2 regions of the Lysinibacillus sp. NPDC093712 genome follow, and region 2 is predicted to be linked to the other one. Evidence: riboswitches for the same ligand, from Rfam matches in the RefSeq annotation. Region 2 holds a riboswitch; the other holds the start of a gene.
The links. Region 2 has a riboswitch for cyclic di-AMP ahead of ACQKNX_RS00290 (MFS transporter). Riboswitches for the same ligand answer to the same signal wherever they lie in the genome.
Positions count from the first base shown of each region.

Region 1: another riboswitch for cyclic di-AMP. It lies ahead of ACQKNX_RS17695 (APC family permease); the one in region 2 lies ahead of ACQKNX_RS00290 (MFS transporter).

Region 1 covers NZ_JBNNUU010000004.1:477,828-484,976, forward strand. The annotation lists gene ACQKNX_RS17695 (APC family permease) at 1-1,725, opposite strand, end outside; cyclic di-AMP (ydaO/yuaA leader) riboswitch at 1,905-2,051, opposite strand; gene ACQKNX_RS17700 (hypothetical protein) at 2,319-2,519, shown strand; gene ACQKNX_RS17705 (Nramp family divalent metal transporter) at 2,587-3,852, shown strand; gene ACQKNX_RS17710 (DMT family transporter) at 4,099-4,413, opposite strand; gene ACQKNX_RS17715 (DMT family transporter) at 4,415-4,762, opposite strand; gene ACQKNX_RS17720 (TetR family transcriptional regulator) at 4,974-5,561, opposite strand; gene ACQKNX_RS17725 (class II histone deacetylase) at 5,884-7,002, shown strand; gene ACQKNX_RS17730 (purine-cytosine permease family protein) at 7,055-7,149, shown strand, end outside.
Region 2 covers NZ_JBNNUU010000001.1:50,978-58,126, reverse strand. The annotation lists gene ACQKNX_RS00300 (alpha/beta hydrolase) at 196-1,167, shown strand; gene ACQKNX_RS00295 (S-ribosylhomocysteine lyase) at 1,235-1,705, opposite strand; cyclic di-AMP (ydaO/yuaA leader) riboswitch at 2,000-2,146, shown strand; gene ACQKNX_RS00290 (MFS transporter) at 2,383-3,651, shown strand; gene ACQKNX_RS00285 (M20 metallopeptidase family protein) at 3,666-4,838, shown strand; gene ACQKNX_RS00280 (carbon-nitrogen hydrolase family protein) at 5,369-6,169, opposite strand; gene ACQKNX_RS00275 (cysteine hydrolase family protein) at 6,615-7,118, opposite strand.

The sequences.
Region 1 (7,149 bases), on a different contig from region 2:
CTGCCACCCTTTCTTCGGTAAAAACTGCGGTATAACGACTGTTACTTGGTAGTCCGATTTCGCATATTGGTGTTCCACTTTATCGATAAACTTTCTCAAAGGCTGTGTAATGCTACGATATGGCGAATAGTAAGTGACAAGTCGCACATCTGGTTGCCACGCTTTCCACTTTTCTTCAAAGGCTTTTGCATCCGCTTGATCGAATGCTACATAAAAGGCTATTATTTTATCAACATTCAAAGATTGCGCATAATGCAGTGAATTTTCCACCACTTTCGTAATACCCGCGACTGGTACGACAAAGACATTACCCTCTACTTTTGGTAATGCTTCTCCATTTAGTCGTAGTTGTTCCCCGACTGCATTGTAGTGATGCTTAATGCGATGAAACATCCAAATAATAAGCGGTAAAAAGATAAATACTGGCCATACTTGAGGTAGTTTTGTGACAAAAAACATCATCGCCACTACAAAAGAAATGACTGCCCCTATTGTATTGATAACAAATTTCATAACCCAGCCATTAGGCTTTTCACGCCACCATTTACGCATCATCCCAGACTGCGCTAATGTAAATGGAATAAATACACCTACTGCATAGAGTGGAATTAAATGCTCAGTTGTGCCATCAAACAAAATAATAAGCACAATAGCTGCAAGCCCAAGCATCATGATCCCATTTGAATAGCCAAGTCGATCGCCACGGATTTGAAATATTCTTGGAATAAAGCCGTCTTTCGATAAATTGACTGCCAGTAAAGGAAATGCTGAATAGCCTGTATTCGCAGCAAGCACTAAAATCATTGCTGTTGTTCCTTGCACAATATAATAAAATACATTGCGTCCCACACTCGCTTCGGCAATTTGCGAAACAACCGTTGCTTGTGCATTTGGAGCGACTCCGTAGAAATAAGCTAGGCTTACAATGCCAATAAATAATACTGCTAAAATACTCCCCATCGCTAATAGCGTTTTTGCTGCGTTAACCGGTGCAGGACTTTTGAAATTTGGAATTGCATTAGATATTGCCTCTACACCAGTTAATGCCGAGCTTCCTGAGGCAAATGCCTTTAATAATAAAAACAAACTAATGCCCGCAACTGGCGTTCCAATTTTAGGATGTAAATCAGCAGGCACTTGCCCTGTTGCTACGTTATAGATTCCTATGCCAATGAGCATTAACATCACAACGACGAATAAATAAACAGGGTACGCTAAAATAGACGCTGATTCCGTAACCCCACGTAAATTTAAAATCGTTAAACAAATAACAAAAAACACAGCAATCGGAACGTTATAAGCATGCAAACTTGGGAATGCTGAAGTAATAGCATCTGTCCCTGCCGATACGCTTACTGCGACAGTTAAAATATAATCAACGAGTAATGACCCACCCGCTACAAGACCTGCATTCACACCTAAATTTTCGCGGGACACTACATATGCCCCACCACCATGTGGATATGCGAAAATAACTTGTCGATACGATAAAGTTAGTGCCACAAGCAGCACCACTACCCCTGCCGCAATCGGTAACGAATACCAAAAGGCAACCGTACTGACAGTCATGAGTACAATTAAAATTTGCTCTGGACCGTATGCAACTGATGACAATGCATCAGAAGATAATATGGCCAGTGCCTTTGTTTTACTAAGCTTTTGTTCCCCTAATGCATCGGATTTCAATGGTTTACCGATAACATACCGTTTGAATGAGGATTTCATCCTTAACACCTTCTAGATTCATAGAGTGTGTTTCGCATTTCTAAATCGATTACACCTTTCGCATAATCGGTCTCTTTATATCTACTGGGGCTTTTTCGTATAGAATGCCATCAAAAAAACGTCTACAAGTCATCACTAAATACGACTTGTAGACGCTCTAACGTCTGACAAGCTCCAACTTTTCTGCTCTTAACGCTTACGAGGTTAGCTGTCGGATTCGGGCCTGAGTAGCCCTACTCTTCAAAAAGAGATTCACCCCAAGAATTGTTTACACAATCCACTAAAATTGGGTCCCCCGCGTTTAATTGCTTCAGCGATTTAGAAATTTGAAACTTTTATAATGATGTCATATTACGCCTGTAAATAAAAAAAGTAAAGAAGATATTGCCCGGTTTTTCGTAAATTTTTTTCTTATTCTCAGAGACAAGCTTTTATCAGCTGTTTATCGGCGATTCGGCGTGGATTATCGGCGATTCTTACCAGTTTACTGGCGATTTGACTGGCTTTAGTGGCGATTTCCACTGGTTTACTGGCGATTTGGCTGGCTTTAGTGGCGATTTCCACTAGTTTACTGGCGATTTGGCTGGCCTTTAGTGGCGATTTCCACTAGTTTACTGGCGATTCGGCTGGCTTTAGTGGCGATTTCCACTGGTTTACTGGCGATTTGGCTGGCTTTAGTGGCGATTTCCACCGTTTCAACAGCGATTCAGCTCATTTTATCGGCGATTTTCAAAATTTACAAAAAAAAATATGAGCAAACTTCTTCACATTTTTTAGTTCTAGCTATAGAATAGTAGTATTATTATTTTCCCATAGGAAACTTTATTTCATTTACGATACTTTGTGAAACGAGGGAACAAGATGGCCTATAAACAAATTACAAAACCGGCAGCCCAAGCTGTTTTAGATGGAGACATAAAAGGCTGGCGACGGATTTTACCCTTTCTAGGTCCGGCATTTATTGCAGCGGTTGCCTATATAGATCCCGGCAACTTTGCCACAAATATTACCGCTGGCTCGCAGTATGGTTATTTATTACTTTGGGTTATTGCCTTTTCTAATTTAATGGCTGTACTGATTCAATCTTTATCTGCAAAACTCGGTATTGCTACCGGAAAAAACTTGCCAGAAGTAGCAAGGGAGAATTTTTCTAAAAAAACTTCTATATTTTTATGGATACAGGCTGAACTTGTAATCATTGCAACCGACCTCGCTGAATTTATCGGTGCTGCCCTCGGTCTATATTTATTATTTGATATTCCGATGCTACCCGCCGCACTTATTACTGCAATTGGTTCTTTTGCAATTTTAGAGCTACAACGTAGAGGCTTTAGAGCTTTTGAAGCGGGCATTTCGGGTATGGTGCTAATTGTTGTGCTAGCATTTGCGTTCCAAACATTTTTAGCCCAACCGAATTGGGGCGAAGTTACCTTAGGAATGCTGACACCACAATTTGATGGTGTCGATTCACTAATACTTGCAACGGGTATATTAGGAGCTACTGTTATGCCACACGCAATCTATCTACACTCTTCCTTAACACAAAATCGTGTGGTTGGTCGTAATGACAATGAAAAACGACGTATTTTCCGGTTTGAGTTTATCGATATTGTGATTGCAATGATTATTGCTGGTGCGATTAACATGAGCATGCTAATCATTGCAGCAGCAGTGTTCCATACGCAAGGCTTAGTAGTCGAGGATTTAGATATCGCCTATAATGGCTTACGAGAAGCTCTTGGACCTATGGCCGCTGTGTCTTTCGGACTTGGATTACTCATTGCAGGGCTTGCAAGCTCTTCTGTTGGGACATTAGCAGGTGACGTTGTTATGCAAGGCTTCATCCAGCGAAAAATCCCTCTATATTTACGTAGAGCGATTACAATGATTCCACCTTTGGCTATTATTGCAGCAGGTGTCAATGCAACCTATGCACTTGTGTTAAGTCAAGTAATCTTATCATTCGGTATTGCTTTTGCTCTTGTCCCACTTGTGATGTTTACAAGTAAAAAGGACATTATGGGAAGCTTGGTCAATCACCGTATTACAACAATTCTCGGTTGGTTTGTCGTTGTAATAGTAGTTGCGTTAAATCTCTACTTATTATGGGAAACGCTATTTGCTTAAATAATGATACTAGGATAAATGAGAAAAAGTGTTAGATTGATTGCGATCAATCTAACACTTTTTTACTATGCCATTGATGTCCGCTATGGCACGGTTTGTTGCGTCTTACGTATTGTGCTGTTCCCGCAGGAGTCACCGCCTCCGCAACCCTCAACTTGTGCTCTCTGCTAAATTTTCACTATTGTCACATAAAAGCATTTCCTGCTCGGACTGCTTTTATGAGAGGGACACCATGCCTTCTGAATTTTAAGAAAGTGCCTTTAACCCTACGACTCCGATGATGATACAGCATACACTTGCTAAGCGGCCTTTACTTTTTGACTCACCAAAAAACATCATATTGATTAAAACTGCCCCTGCCGTACCAATGCCTATCCATACTGCATAAGCCGTACTCGTTTGTAAAAATTCAAATGATTTATATAAAAAGCTAAGTGACGCAGCAAATCCCCCTACATAGAGCAGCATGCTGATAAATCCCTTTTTCGTGCTATATTTTTTCAGACCAATGACAGACACAAGTTCACTCGATGCAGCTAAAAAAACAAAAAGCCATCCCATACTATATCACCTCTTTTGTACGTTTATTCTCTTCGATGGTATCAGAAACTTTTAAGCCAATAACACCTATAATCAATATAAAAATAAAGAAAAGCTTACCGATACTGACTACTTGATTAAAAATTAAAATATCCATTAAGGTCGTGCCCATTGTGCCAATTGCTGCAAATATTGCGTACACTGTTCCAGTTGGTAATTTCTCGCATGCCTTTGATAAAAAGTGCAAATCGAGCCCTATAAATATAATGATCAATAGCCATTCCCACCAATGAGAAGCCACATTGAAACCATAAATCCATATTAATTCAAAAAAACTAGTTAACCCTACATACAACCAAGCTTTTCCCATAAAAAAACCCTCCGTTAATAATGACTGAACTTCATTCATTTTTACTACAAAAAAGAACCTACAAGAAAATTTAGTAAAAATCCGCTTTTAAATTCGGATTTCGAACACATACTTTTCTTGTTTATAGCAACGTATTACTATAAACAAGACAGTTTATAGATTTCCAACTATATATCAAAAATTCACTGTAATATATTTTATCTCTGTTCGCTTATTTTGTAACAGCCTTGTTTAAAACTAACGCATTACAAATAAATTCTAATAAATCTTTTTTATCCTCATTAATAAGCTCTTCATCTTTGGAATCAAATAAGTATGCACGTTCAGCAGCAGACTCGATTAATCCAAACACCATCTTTGACGTTGCATAAGAATCAACTGCTATTAAAATTTCCCCCTTTGACTTTGCGCTGTCCAGCTCATTTCTTAGCCAATTATAGTAAGGTGTATACGCATTTACCCAGTCTTTTAAATAATCAGAGGCCGACAATCCAGCATAAATAATTGCTACAAGTTCCTTATGCTCTCTCGTCATCATAAATATTGTATCTACTAATTGAGTAAATTTTTCAATTAGTGGCGCTTGATCATCCACATTTTTTTGTATTGCTTCAAACATATTGTCGACCATTACTTTCGCAATAGCGGGCATAAGTGACATTTTTGAAGGGAAGTACAAATAAAAAGTACCTTGTGCAATACCTGCCCTTTTTACAATATCAGCTATTTTTATTTTGTCGATACCTTGTTCTTTAAACAATTGAATAGCAGAGGTTACGATACGTTTTTCCTTATCCATTATGCGCCCCCTAAAAAATCATGAATTTTTACAAATTGTAATCCAAACAAAAATAGAATTCAACCTCTTTCTTTTATCCAAAAATTATTATTTCCTATAATGAAACTGAAAAATTTATTTAATTTTGATAATTTTTAAAAATTAGTTTGACAAATGAACGAGATTCATTTAATTTTATCCCAAGGAAGATGACTGATATTCATTTTAAGAAAAAATCTCCCTCAACTAGTATTTTCATAACTGTAAGTACCATTTCCCACCTTGATAAGGGGTGTTACAAGGTGCAAATCGGTATTATTTTTTAAACAAAGGGGCGGAATTGATGATGAAAACAGGTTATATTTTTGACGAAAGTTATTTCTGGCACGACAACGGAAGCGGTACATTATATTTACCTTCGGGTGGTTACTTAGAAACAGATGTGTTTGTCGAACATCCTTCAACAAAGAGACGAATTAATAATTTACTTAATCGTTGTGGCCTAATGAAAGAATTAGAACAAATTGAGCCACGTTCTGCAACACGTGAGGAAATTGAAATGTTCCATACAAAGGACTATGTAGATAAAGTGAAGCATTTAAGCGATACAACTGGTGGCGATGCTGGAGATCATGCCATTGTTGGTAGAGGGTCTTATGAAATTGCTCTACTTTCAACTGGTGGCGCTTTAAAAGCTGTTGATGTTGTGATGAATGGTGAAGTCGATAATGTTTATGCATTAACTCGCCCACCTGGCCATCATGCAGAGGCTGCAAAAGGCATCGGCTTCTGTATTTTCAATAACGTTGCCATTTCTGCCAAATACGCAAAGCAAAAATACAATTTAGAAAGAGTTATGGTGTTAGATTGGGACGTTCACCATGGCAACGGAACAGAAAGTGCATTCTATGACACTGATGGTGTTTTATTCTTCTCAGTTCATCAGCATTTAAGTTTCCCTAATAATACAGGTTATGCAGAGAACGTAGGTGAGGCTGACGGAAAAGGATTTAACGTGAACATTCCGCTTCCACCAGGTACAGGAAATGCAGGCTATATTGAAGCATTTAAGTCTATTGTGGAGCCAATAGTGAGCGATTATAAACCAGAGCTAATCATTATTTCTGCTGGACAAGATCCGGGTATGTTCGATCCACTTGGACGTATGAACATGACTGCTGAAGGCTTTGCAGATTTAACGAAAATCATGATGACCTTAGCAAACAAGCATACAGATGGAAAAATCGTCTTTTGTCATGAAGGTGGTTACAGTAATGCTTATGTTCCATTTTGTACATTGCGCATTATTGAAGAATTATGTGGTGTGAAAAGTGATGTAGAAGATCCGTTCCAAGATTCCCAAGGGTATCCGGATTTTGTAAACGAAGTAGAAAAGAAAGCAATTAATGAAGTTATTTCAATTCAATCTGCTTACTGGCCATCATTAAAAGTAACTGTTTAAATTTAAAACACTATTATTATATTGAAAATAATTAATAAGAGGGAGGGTATCTATGAGCAATTCTATCGAGGAAATTAGTTATGAACATATTCCTTTAGAACAGCGTAATGGCACTGCTAAAGAGCTATTTTTCACATGGTTTGCCGC
Region 2 (7,149 bases):
TATATTTTAACAAATATTTTGACGATTTTCGATAACGGAAATAATCGCAGTATTTCAAAGGTTGTTGTAAAATGTTGTCGTGTTTTAAACAAATATAGTTGGGAACATTACAATTAAGAAACATGCATTTACCTTATGATAACTTAGGGACGAATGCCTAGACATACAAAGAAACAAGTCGTGGAGGTATTGAAGATGAAAAAGAAAATGCTTTTATTTTCAGGTATTACAACGACGCTTGCCGCTGCTGCAACGGGGCTGTTCGGCTTTGCGCTTTCTAATAAATTAATGTATATTCAGCAAAAAGACCCCGATTTTATTCGTGAACGCGAAACAACTGCCAAACGTTTTGACGAAGCTTGGTACAATAAAAATTTTAAATGCGAATTAAATATTGACTCTCCTAATGGCTACTCCATTCGCGGCATTATGTTCCAACCACTGCAAACAAATAATACAATGATTATTTGCCACGGGGTTACAGAAAATAAAATTAACTCGGTCAAATATGCACGTCTTTTCGAACGACTTGGGTACAACTCCGTTATTTTTGACCATCGAAGACATGGGGAGTCAGGCGGCAAAACTACAAGCTATGGCTATTATGAAAAAAATGACTTAGATGCTGTTGTAAAAACCGTGAAAGCGATGATTGGTGAAGATACCATCCTTGGTATTCATGGTGAATCAATGGGTGCGGCAACAATGTTGTTGTATGCGGGATCGGTTGAAGATGGAGCTGATTTTTATATTGCAGATTGTGCCTTTTCAGATTTTTCAATGCTGCTTAAACAAATTGCGAAGACAGAATTTAAATATGGATCTATCATTCCGATTCGTTTCGCTGATTTCTTTATACGACTACGCGATGGTTATTCATTTAAAAGTGTAACGCCTTCTGAAGCTGTCACACACATCGAAAAGCCGGTTCTCTTTATCCATAGTATTCCGGATACATTTATTCCCGCTTCCATGTCACTCGATTTATATAATAAAAAGACTGGACCGAAAAAGTTAAAGCTTTTTGACAAAGGTGCGCACGCTCAGTCCTTTAATGAAAATATGGCTGAATATGAAGATCTGATACATGACTTTTTAGAAAGTTTTATTTATCAAAAAATAAATCACGATTCTTCCTCATCCAATGTTATTCCTTTTCATCGTTAAATGAAAAACCTTGCAAGCAAAATGTCCATCTGATTAAAGGACATTTTACAATTTGCAAGGTTTTTTATTATTCCGCAAAAACGATATGCCATTCATCACGTTTTGCTAAAAATTCTTTTGCAAGTGCCTGTGCACCTTCAAGACTATGACTTGCTGCCCAGCCACATTGCACTTCATTACACGCTGGTACTGCTGTTGCATTCGTGACATCTGTAAATGTTTTTTCTAAAATCGATAGCAATTCATCATAATTATTATGATTAATCAACGATACATAAAAGCCTGTTTGACAACCCATTGGACTGAAATCGACAATATGGTCAGAGTAATTGCGAATAATATCAGCCGATAAATGCTCTAAAGAATGGAGTGCTGGCATTTCCATATGCTCCTTATTAGGCTGTTTTAAGCGAATATCGTATTTATAGACTTCATCACCACTTTTTCCTACTTTTACACCCGCTAAACGGACATAAGGTGCTTTTACTTTCGTATGGTCTAAATCAAAACTTTCCACATTTGTTTTTTCACGTTCCATTGCTAACAACTCCTTTTCTTTCAATACTAACTATTATAACTGGTTTTCTATGAAATGTGTAAATTTTTAAAATAGAATGATAATTCAGATGCACCCTTACACAATTTTTCAAAATAATAACAGTCTAAACCATTCCTCTTTTGAAAAAATTTTTTCGCACTTTTTATTACCGTTATTCTGATAACCTAATTAATAAAGGTTTTATCAAGTAAAAAATTTTTTCTTCTCATTTGTCAAAAAAATTTTCTGTATTTACTAACTTTTCTTGAAATAGTAGTATCATAGCAGTTTCAACTTTCTAGATCGCTGAAACCAATGGATGCGGGGGAACCAAATTTTTTCGATGAACATTCAATCCAAGGGGTGAATCCTTGTTAAGGTAGGGCTACTCAAAGGCCCGAATCCGTCAGCTAACCTCGTAAGCGTTAAATGAGAAGGAAGATGGAGCTTGTACTATTTGAAAATGATGTATCTACAGGTCTTAGGGCTTTAAAAATACTTATGATCAATACAACCTCCAAAACTCCCCATCATTACTTTTTATTGAATTAGAAAGCGTGATGAAACGATCGTGGGTAACACTATTTATTATGTTAGAGATATTTGAAAACGGATTCAACACCACTTATCTACTAACATGATGCCATGATTACTAAGTAAAAACGGAGGAAACCAATATGACTACTCAGCAAAGAAAAAAAGGCATCTTTTATGGATGGTGGATTGTAGTGGCATGCGTCATAATTATGACGTTTTTGTATGCACCAATTATTAATTTAGTGTCACTTTATACTGTCCCTGTAACGGAAGATTTGGGAATTGGAAGAACTGAATTTATGACGTATTATACCGTTATGGCTTTAGTATCAATGATATTCTGTCCAATTGCAGGAAAAGTGATGAGGAAAATGGACATTCGTCTTTACTTGACGATATTTACAACGCTAGGCACCATTTCATATGTAGGGTTTTCATTTGCAACGACTGCGATGCACTTTTATTTATTCGCAGTGCTAATGGGGGCTTCATTAGCAGGAGCTGCTCTTATTCCTGCACCAGTATTAATTACAAATTGGTTTAACGAAAAGCGTGGATTATGTTTAGGTATTGCACTAGCAGGTAGTGGTCTTGGTGGTGTCATCCTTAGCCCTGTCCTAAACTGGCTTATTACAGACTATGGTTGGAGAAGTGCTTACCTCATTACGGGCATTGCAATGTTTGTGTTAATCGTACCTATGGCATTATTTGTTATTCGACTTAAACCTGCAGACAAAGGTCTTGTTCCGCTAGGTGAAATAAAAAATATAACGACTTCTTCACAAACAGTAGAAGGGCTTTCACAAAAGGATGCATTTAGATCTGTATCATTTTGGGCACTTTGTGCGGCAATTGTTGTCGGCGGTATTGTCGTGAATGGTATGATCATTAACCTCGCACCATATTTAAAGGATATCGGGGGCACACCTCAACACGCTGCAATATTACTTTCTTTAGGTTCAGCAATGGTCATCGTCGGAAAATTATTAGTCGGTCGCTTATACGATAAATTAGGTACCATCACAACATTACTAATTATTTGTGGTTCTGGTTTAGTAAGCTTTTTATTTTTGATGAGAGGCGACCTATTAATACCTGGTATCCTGTATACGATATTTACTGGATTTGGTGCGACGGCCGTTACAGTTACACCTGCTTACTTAACTTCATCACTATTTGGGGAAAAAGAATATAGCGCGAAATTCGGGATTGTCTCATTATTTTCATCACTAGGAGCTGCACTAACACCAATTGTTTCTGGAGCAATTTATAATATTAATCATTCCTATGGATTACTGTTAAATGTCTTAATTGTACTTTCAATCGTCTTATTTGGATTGTTTGTCATTGCCATTAAAACAAAACCTAAATTTAATACAACTTCAGATATGGAATATTCATTAGACTAGAGAGGTGTATTCATATGACTAAACATGAAACATTAATATTGGCGGAAAATTTTCAAGAAGAATTCATTCATCATCGCAGACATCTACACCAACATCCTGAGATTGGATTTGAACTACCGAATACAGTCGCATACGTTGAAAAAACATTACTTTCTTTGGGCTTAACACCTCAAAAAGTAGGACAAGCGGGGCTAGTTGTAACGATTGGAAATGGCAATGGGAAAACAATCTTACTAAGAGGCGATATGGACGCATTACCGATGGAAGAAAATACGGATTTACCGTTTAAATCAACAAATGGATTTGCACATACTTGCGGCCATGACATCCATACGACGTTCATGCTCGGCGCAGCAAAGCTTTTAAAAGAGAAAGAAAAAGAGATCAATGGTACTGTCAAAATTATGTTCCAGCCCGCCGAGGAAATTGGTCTTGGCGCAAAGGATATGATAGAAAATGGCTTACTCGAAAATCCAAAAGTTGATGCTGCCCTTGCCCTTCATGTCACGCCAGATTTAGAAGTAGGGAAATTTGGTTACAAACCGGGCATTGCCGCTTCATCATTAGATGGCTTCTCCCTAAAAGTGCAAGGTAAAGGCGGGCACAGTTCTGAGCCTCAAAATGCTATTGATCCTTTAATGATTGTCAATGCGATATACAATCAAATGAATACATTAGTCAGCAAAGAAATTGATCCTAAGGAAAGAGCCGTTCTCGTTATTGGTAAAATGGGTGGCGGCACAGTAGCAAATATAATTCCAGATACAGCACATTTAGAGGCTACACTACGCTCTTTCAAACCAGAAGTTAGGGATCATTTATTTAATAGAGTTCAAGAAATTATAGATGCGACAGTGAAAATGATGCGTGGAACATATGAATTAAAAACGATCTCTACCCCATCACTTTATAATAATGAAGCACTGTGCAAACAAGTCGTACCTTTTGTAAAAGAAATTTTAGGGGAAGACAATGTACAAATTGACGCTGAACCTTTAGCAGGCACGGAAGATTTCTCTTACATTAGCCAACAAGTTCCAACAATGTTTATGTGGGCTGGCTCTAACGGATTAGGTGACAACAACTACCCATTACACAACCCTAATATTATGTTAGACGAAGGTGTTATTCCATTAGGGGTAGCGGTCGTTGTGCATAGTGCTATTAGTTGGCTAAATCAAGCTTAGTCTTTCTAAAGTCCAGAAGGTAGAAGAACTTTTCTTCTACCTTCTTTTTTTTATCCTTATCTAAGCTTATATCATCTACTAATATTTAGCTTCTACAACAAATTTATCGGTATCAACATCCTCTTAAGTAAATGACATAGCAAAGCATGCTCTCTATTGTTTCATCTTTCATATAACGAACGCTACCTTTTCTTCAGTTCTATACAGGAATTTCCCAATCTCGGTTCACTGAAGTTCCTAAATATTCATCTGAGTAATTTGAAACTACTTCTTTTTGCGGGTATTTCTTCAAATACCACCGTTTCATTAGTACATAGTAAATGAAAACAGATAAAGGGAAACCAACGAAATACATGTAATCTATGAACACTATAGCGAGTACACTACTAATGAGCCATGCTAGCATACCTGCCAAGTTTACCCCACGATTGTATGTAAATTGCCCCTCCTGCGATGCCTTCTTAAAGTGGGCACGATATCCTTGGTAATTAATGTGTTGCGTTTCATAATTCTCCCCCCTGATTAAAACTTTATTCGCTTGGATGAAAAACAGCTTTATTTAAATCTCTTAAATAAGGTACTTCTCTTCGTTGTTGAATGACTCTTTGTAAATCGATTGTTGCTACAATGCATTCATCCTCCTGTACAGCTTCGGCTAGGACATTGCCTTGTGGATCAATAATTCTACTTTTCCCACCAAAATGTGTTGACTGTTTTTCACTTCCTGAACGATTGGCCGCAATAACAAAACAACCATTTTCGATAGCCCTCGCTCTACTCGCTATGTCCCACACGTAGTAACGCTTTTCGCCAAATGCTGAAGGATATACGAGAATATTAGCTCCTTGTAATGTTAAAATTCTTGCTCCCTCTGGAAATCCAATTTCATAGCAAATTTGTAAACCTATTTTCAAATCATCTTTATGGATAACTGACAGTGCATCTCCTCTAGTAAATCTAAGATTTTCTTGATCCCAAAGATGTGTTTTTCGATATTTGCCCAATATGCCATTTTTCGCTATGACAAAAGCGGTATCAAAAATTGTACCTTCGATTTCACCTCGTTCTAAAATACAGCCGATTATTGTAACATCGTGTTGAGTCGCAATACGCTGTAAATAGTCGGTCGTTTCCCCTGGTATCGTCTCAGCATATTGCCAATCTTGTTCTTCAACCCGATAACCCGTATTAAATAATTCAGGTAATACAATAAGTGTTGCCTGTTGTTCAAGCGCTTGTTCAATTAACATTTGCGCCCTTTGTAAATTGCCTGCTTTATTGCCTAGTTCACAATTCATTTGTATAGCTGCTACTACATGTTTCAAAGTCATCACTCCCCTTGCTTTAGTAAATTAATGACTGCCTATATCCACTACATACAATAGTCCTCCTTTCCTTTACAATTTTTCTTAGCAAAAATCGTGCCAACTTTTCAAGGTTTAAAATATTGTTAGAAACCCTCTTATACTGCCAATTTTTTAAAGGGAAAAATGAAAACTTTGTAGCGAAGTTATGCGTTTCGGCATAGTAGCAATGCAATTTAGTGTTTATACTAGTAGTATTTCTTGAATCGCCGGAAAAACTAATGTTATCGCCGATAAAATCATATAAATAGCTGGTAAAACCCGTGTTATCGCCGGTAGCATAACGTGTATCCTGCACTGTGCGGAAAGTGACTGACATAAGTAAAAGCATCAGGACAACAAAAAAAGTGTTAGATTGATTGCGGGGTCAGTCCCTGCAGTCAATCTAACACTTTTCCTCTAACTATAAAATTCATTCTATAAATTTCAAAAATCTGTTATTCCATATATTTTCATAAAAATCAATTGTCTCTTGCGCTGACATGAATGGGTTATGGATAGTAGAAGTAGCTTTACGTACCATAAAATTCTCGTACCCTAAGCCATGAGCAAATTTAATCGTAGCATCCATACAATATTCTGTTTGTGCACCACAAAATTCAATACGCTGTACAGCTATTTCATCTAAAATATTTTTTAAGTTCGTTTTGTAAAAGGAATTTGCATGTTCTTTTCTAACCAAGTAATCTTGCTTTTGCACATCTAGATTGACATGAATCGCCCAAAGTTCCTCTTCAGGTACTAGTTCTTCATCACAATGTTGAACAAAAATAATTGGTTTATGGTGTTCTCGATATAAAGCGATTCGATTATTTACTTTCGTGAGTAAATTTTGCAAATCAAATAAATGCTCATTACTGAAACACACGCCATTTTGTAAATCGATTACGATTAAAACATCTGCACTAGCCTTCATTATCTTTGCCTCCTCTATTATATAAAAATTT